Regions from separate parts of the Acidovorax sp. GW821-FHT10E03 genome, predicted to be linked through region 2. Evidence: predicted binding sites of a transcription regulator. Region 2 holds the regulator's gene; the other holds the start of a gene.

Region 1 (3,407 bases), on a different contig from region 2:
TCTTACTGAAGCGCTGGCGCATGTGATAAATACGTACAGTGCGGTCATCGATGTCTGGCAAACTGCAACGCTTTGTTGCAGGCCGGTGGCTTCGAATGCAGGCGCGGCCCCTCCATACCCATAAAAGGACGACACATCATGAATCTCTTCTCGTTCATGCGGCAGTTCACCATCCGAATGCGCATGCTGGGGGCCATTGCGGTGGTGCTGGGCCTGCTGGGCCTGCTGGGCGGCGCGGGCATGCTGGGCATGTTCCGCATCCATGACATGAGCCAGAACTTCATGGACAACTCTTTCGCCAAGGTGGGCTACATGGCGGAGCTGCGCGGCGAGATGGGCTCCGTCCGCCAGTACGAGAAGGACATGATCATTGGCTACGAGAAGCCGGAAGCCGTGAAGGCCGCGCACGACAAGTGGCTGGCCAGCCAGGACAAGGCCAAGAAGATCGCCGCGAAGTTCCTGGAGGGCGAGGACGACGCGGACAACGTGGTGGTGCGCAACATCATCGCCAGGCTGGACAGCTACCGCGAGCTGTTTGCCCATGTGGCCCGGCAGCTGGAAGCCAGCGGCTACGACACCGCCACGATTGCCAACCGCATGAGCGGCAAGGCCGTGGCCGAGTTCGACCAGGCCGACAAGCTGGTGGGAGAGCTCGATACCGTGCTGCGGGCCGAAGTGGCCCAGTCGGTCGAACAGCAGGGCCGGGTGTCCAGCGAGACCAAGTGGCTCTTCGTCCTGGCCGTGGTGATCACCGTGGTGGTGGTGGTGCCCACCACGCTGATGAACATGAACTCGATCTGCCACCCGCTTGAAGAGGCGCGCCGCATGGCGCAGGCCATTGCCGGGGGGGACCTGTCCCAGAACATTGCCGCCGAAGGCAAGGACGAAGTGGCCGACCTGCAGCGCGCGCTGCGCGACATGCAGCAGGGCCTGGGCGCGCTCGTGGCGCAGGTGCGGGACGCCAGCGGCAACATCGCCACGGCCAGCCAGGAGATCGCCATGGGCAACCAGGACCTCTCGCAACGCACCGAGCAGACGGCGAGCAATGCCCAGGAAGCGGTGGCTTCGCTCTCGCAGCTCACCTCGACGGTGCAGCAGACCGCGTCGTCGTCGCAGATGGCCAACCAGCTGGCGGCATCGGCCTCCAGCACCGCGACGCGCGGCGGCTCGGTGGTGCAGCAGGCCGTCTCCAGCATGCAGGAGATTTCGGCCTCCAGCCGCAAGATCGGCGACATCATCGGCCTGATCGATTCCATCGCCTTCCAGACCAACATCCTCGCGCTGAACGCCGCCGTGGAAGCCGCGCGTGCCGGTGAGCAGGGGCGGGGCTTTGCCGTGGTGGCCAGCGAGGTGCGCAGCCTGGCCCAGCGCTCGGCGGCGGCGGCCAGCGACATCAAGGGCCTGATCCACAGCAGCGTGACGGCCGTGGACGGGGGCGTGCGCCACGTGGAGGATGCGGGCACGGCCATGAAGGAAATCGTGGCCAGCGTGCAGCGCGTGGGCGACATCATCGGCGAGATCACGGCGGCGGCGTCGGAGCAGTCGGCCGGCATCGGCCAGGTGAACCAGTCGGTGGGCGAGATCGACCGCATGACGCAGCAGAACGCGGCGCTGGTGGAGGAATCCGCGGCGGCGGCCGAGTCCATGCGCGAACAGGCCGCGCGCCTGTCGCAGGTGGTGCAGCAGTTCCGCCTGGCCGACGCCATGCTCCACGCCGCCCACCACGCACCCGTGGAGGCGCCGCAGCACCAGGCGCTTGCCGGGGAGCCTTCCAGGGCACTGCTCGCGCGCTGATGATGGATTGAACCGGTGGCGCCCGCGCGCCATCACACCCGGAATGGGCCCTGCGGGCGGATGCGCATGCAGGGCTTTTTCATGCCCGGCGTGCGGCGGCCGCAGGCGCACCGGCCGCGCGATGCGCACCCGGTCCCCGACGGTTTGTTGACCTGCGTCATGCGCGGGCGGGCGCCTGCATGGCAATCTGGAGGCCTTGTGACCTGGGGAGCACTGCCATGCCGTCGATCAGCCTGCGGACCATCCACGAAGAGCATGCGTCGCTTGCGGCCGTGCTGCATTCCTTGCGCCTGATGCTGGACCAGGGGCCGGGCGACGAGCCCGCCGCGTTCTTCGACGTGATGCGGGCCATGCTGTTCTACATCGACGAATTCCCCGAACGCCAGCACCACCCGAAGGAATCGCAATGGCTGTTCCCGAAGGTGGCCGAGCGTTCGCCGGAGGCGGCCGGCGCCATCGCGCAACTGGAGCGCGAACACGCGGGCGGCGAGGCCGCCGTGCGCGAGCTGCAGCATCTGCTGCTGGGCTGGGAGCTGATGGGCGAGGCGCGCCGCGACACCTTTTCCGAGGCCCTGCGGCGCTATGTCGCTTTCTACCTGGAGCACATGCGCCTGGAGGAAACCGTGGTCTTGCCAGCGGCCCAGGCATGCCTGCAGCCTGGCGACTGGGCCGCGATCGATGCGGCGTTTGCCGGCAATACCAACCCGCTGGCGCCCGGCCAGGCGCGGGACCCCGCCTACGATCGCCTGTTCACGCGCATCGTGATGCGGGCGCCCAGCCCGATCGGGTTGGGCTGACGTCGCGCCCGCCTCAGGCCGACAGGGCGGGGTAGTCGGTGTAGCCCTCCGCGCCGCCGCCGTACAGCGTGGCGCGGTTGACCTCGTTCAGGGGCGCGCCGCGCTCCAGGCGCTGCACGAGGTCGGGGTTGGCGATGAACGGCCGGCCAAAGGCCACGATGTCCGCGCCGTTCGCGAGCGCGGTTTCCGCCAGCGCCTTGTCGTAGGCGTTGTTCACCATCCACGCGCCCTGGCCGCCGGCCGCGCGGTAGGCCGCCTTCAGGGCCGCGTAGTCGAAGGGGCGGTCGGGCAGTTCGCGCGGGCCGCCGGTCGCACCCTCGATCACGTGGATGTAGGAAAGGCCCAGCGGGCCGAGCTGGCGCACCACGTAGTCAAACAGGGGCTGCGGGTCCGCGTCCACCACGTCGTTGGCGGGCGTCACGGGCGACAGGCGGATGCCCGTGCGGCCGGCACCGATTTCCTGCGTGATGGCGGTGACCACTTCGACCAGCAGCCGGGCGCGGTTCTCGATGCTGCCGCCATAGGCGTCGGTGCGGTGGTTGGCGCTGGTCTTGAGGAACTGATCGATCAGGTAGCCGTTGGCGGCGTGCACCTCGACGCCGTCGAAGCCGGCTTCGATGGCAGCGCGGGCGGCACGGCGGTAGTCGGCCACGATGCCGGGGATCTCGGCGATCTCGAGCGCGCGGGGCTCCGAGGTCTGGGTGAACGTGGGCACGCCGTCCTTGATGAGCACGGTCTTGGTCTTGGCCTGGATCGCCGACGGGGCCACGGGCGCGGCATGGCCCGGCTGCAGGTCGGTGTGCGAGACACGGCCCA
Region 2 (3,407 bases):
CCCTGCCAATGGCCGACACGCCCAGGCCGATCAGGTCGCAGTCGGGCTGGGTGCTGTAGCCCTGGAAGTTGCGGTGCAGGCGGCCCTGCCGCTTGGCGACGGCCAGCGAGTCCTCCGGCAGCGCGAAGTGGTCCATCCCCACATACACATAGCCGGCGCCCATGAACGCGTCGAGCGAACGGGAGAGCATCGACACCTTGCCGGAGGCTGCGGGCAGTTCGGCGGAGAGGATGCGGCGCTGGGGCTTGAACCGCTCCGGCAGGTGGGCATAGGCATACAGCGCAATGCGATCAGGCCGCAACTGAACCACCTGCGCCAGCGTACGGTCGAACGACTCCGGCGTCTGGCGCGGCAACCCGTAGATCAGGTCCACATTGATCGATTCGAAGCCGAGCGAGCGCGCGGATTCCACCAGCGAAAACACCTGTTCGGCGGGCTGGATGCGGTGCACCGCCTTCTGGACCTCGGGGTCAAAATCCTGCACGCCAAAACTCAGCCGGTTGAATCCAAGCTCCGCGAGCACGGCAAGCCGGTCGGCATTGACGGTACGGGGGTCCACCTCGATAGAGTACTCCCCGCCCGGCGCCAGGGTGAAGCTGCGCTGGAGCATCGCCATGAGTTCCCGCAAGCCATCGTCCGACAGGAAGGTGGGGGTGCCGCCGCCCAGGTGCAGCTGGCTCACCACCTGGCCCGTGCCGCAGTGCGCCGTGTGCAGGTCGATCTCGCGGCTGAGATAGCGCAGATAGACTTCAGCCCGGTCGTGGTGCTTGGTGATGATCTTGTTGCAGGCGCAGTAGTAGCACAGCGACTCGCAAAAGGGGATGTGCACATACAGGGACAAGGGCAGCGCCTTGGTCAGGGTGCCCATGCGGCGCTGCTCGAGGGCGAGGGCGTAGTCCTCCTGGCCGAAGGCTTCCACAAACCGGTCGGCCGTCGGATAGGAGGTATAGCGGGGGCCTGGTACGTCAAAACGGCGCAGCAGGTCAGGCGAAACAGCGGTCATGGGGCGAATCCTTGCGTACACCTTGACTGTGCCGTAAGCTGCCCCCCATGTCCTTGACATGAATCAAGTGATGGAGTGGCCGGAACAGCGACAATTTGATGCATGTCAGTCGCCTGCCCGCCCTCCAAGAGACTCCCTCTTCGGCCATCGGGCGGTATGCTCGAAACCTAACTCCGCCCTGTGCCTATGAACCCGCTCACCATCAAAGTCGCCTGTTCCAATTGCAACCTGCGCGAGCTGTGCATGCCGGTGGGCCTGAGCGAAGAGCAACTGCACCGCATCGACGAGGTCGTTGCAGTTCGCCGCAAGGTGAAGCGCGGCGGCACGCTGTTTCGCAATGGTGAGTCGTTCACCTCGCTTTATGCCATCCGCACCGGCTTTTTCAAGACCTGCGTGGCCACCGAGGACGGACGCGACCAGGTCACGGGGTTCCAGATGGCGGGCGAGATCATCGGCCTGGACGGCATCGTGAATGACCACCACACCTGCGATGCGGTGGCCCTGGAAGACGCCGAGGTCTGCGTCATGCCGTTTGACCGCATCGAGGAACTGTCCCGCGAGGTCACCGCGCTGCAGCACCACGTGCACAAGATCATGAGCCGCGAGATCGTGCGCGAACACGGCGTGATGCTGCTGCTGGGCAGCATGCGTGCCGAGGAGCGCCTGGCAGCGTTCCTGCTCAATCTGGTGCAGCGCCTGCACGCCCGCGGATTCTCGCAGTCCGAGCTGGTGCTGCGCATGACGCGCGAGGAGATCGGCAGCTACCTGGGCCTCAAGCTCGAGACCGTGAGCCGCACCTTCTCCAAGTTTGTGGAAGAAGGCATTGTCGAAGTCAAGCAGCGCCATGTCCGCATCCTCGAGACCGACGCGCTCAAGCGCATCGTGAACAACCAGTCCGCCTGCCACTGAGCAAGGCGAGCCAGGTCCGCTCGTCCCGGCAACGCCTTGCCACCGGAGCTCGGCCGGTGCGCTGTTCAAGGGCAGGATGATGTCTTTCGGCAATCATCAGGGCGCTCGCCTTCGGGCACGGGGCAGCGGTTGAGTTCAAAGGGCGACATTGCCAGCAGCGTGGTCAACGCGCTGGAGGCCATGGTGATGGCCCAGAACGCAAAGAACGCGAGCGTGTAGACGCCCTGGCGCGACAGGGCCAGCGGCTGCCCGAACCAATGCAGGTCCTGCGGGTCCACCATCGCAAAAACCAGCATCTCCATCGCGCCCGCCATCAGAAAGGCGGGCCATGCAATCCACATCAGGCGTTGCGTCCACATCGGGGTTGTCTCCTGGTAAGGCCGCGCAGACCCGCTGCTCGGCCAGGGGTTTCAGCGTGGCTGGTCCTGAACCGGCGTTGCCGCGTGGTTGCGGCCCTTCATGGCCGGGGCCAGGCTCTTCTCCGGAGCCTCCAGCGTCTTGTTGATTTCGATGCCCTGGCGGTAGTAGTCCTCGGCAATCACGGGGTCTGGCCGCGAAATCGCCAGCCACAGCGTGACAAAGCCCGCCACGATGACGATGGCAGGGCCGGCGATGATCAGCCAGACGTGGCCGAATTTCCACCAGGGCGCAGCGGTGGCGGGGGCGGAGCCGATGGCTGGATTGGATGGCATGGGTGCTTGCTCCTCAAAAATCTTCTCGGTCATACAACGTCCCCGGGGCCGTGCACCGGGGTGCACGTCGCCTCATCGGGGCACCAGGAATACGGACTTCTCGGTCACATGGGCCGCAGCGCCCACCGCCTGCACATCGAACTGCACGGCATGGGAGCCCGGGGGCGCGGAGCCATACGGTATCTGCAGGCGCACGGCCACCCACCGGGACTCCGCGGGGCCAATGTCCACCTCGGCTTCAGAGGCCACCTCCAGCCCGTCCAGGCCGCGGGCGCCGATGCGGTAGCGCTGGGGGCCTTCGGTGGCGTTCATGATCTGCAGGCGGTAGATATTCTCCAGCTTGCCGCCCGCCACGATGCGCGACAGGGCCGCGCGGTCGCGCACCACATCCACCTTGAGCGGCGTGCGGGTGACCAGGCTGGCCATCATGCCCACGCACAGTGCCACCAGCACGGCGGTGTAGATCAGCACGCGAGGCCGCAGGACGCGCCGCAGGATCTGCGACTGGCTCCAGCGCTGTGCCACGCCGTTCTGCGTGGAAAAGCGGATCAGCCCCCGGGGGTAGTGCATCTTGTCCATCACCGTGTTGCACGCATCCACGCACAGTCCGCAGCCAATGCACTCGTACTGCAGGCCCTTGCGGATATCGATGCCCACGGGACACACCTGCACGCACAGGGTGCAGTCAATGCAGTCGCCCAGGCCCTTGGCCTTGTGGTCGATCGTCTTGTTGCGCGGGCCGCGCGGCTCGCCGCGTTCCACGTCATAGCTCACGATCAGGGTGTCCCGGTCGAACATCGCGC

The links. The regulator FNR, encoded in region 2, switches genes on or off when oxygen is low (the NO sensors DNR and NnrR bind a similar motif). The targets are predictions, from matches to a motif close to TTGATNNNNATCAA.
Region 1: AC07OD_RS18865 (hemerythrin domain-containing protein) is a predicted target of FNR. The motif match lies at 1,942-1,955, and genes of this name have one in related genera.

Annotation. Positions count from the first base shown of each region.
Region 1 covers NZ_JBWKMU010000010.1:156,432-159,838, reverse strand. The annotation lists gene AC07OD_RS18875 (heavy metal translocating P-type ATPase) at 1-26, shown strand, start outside; gene AC07OD_RS18870 (methyl-accepting chemotaxis protein) at 139-1,794, shown strand; gene AC07OD_RS18865 (hemerythrin domain-containing protein) at 2,013-2,591, shown strand; gene AC07OD_RS18860 (alkene reductase) at 2,605-3,407, opposite strand, start outside.
Region 2 covers NZ_JBWKMU010000001.1:390,014-393,420, reverse strand. The annotation lists gene hemN (oxygen-independent coproporphyrinogen III oxidase) at 1-1,003, opposite strand, end outside; gene fnr (fumarate/nitrate reduction transcriptional regulator Fnr) at 1,190-1,912, shown strand; gene AC07OD_RS01835 (hypothetical protein) at 1,978-2,271, opposite strand; gene AC07OD_RS01830 (FixH family protein) at 2,323-2,604, opposite strand; gene ccoG (cytochrome c oxidase accessory protein CcoG) at 2,677-3,407, opposite strand, start outside.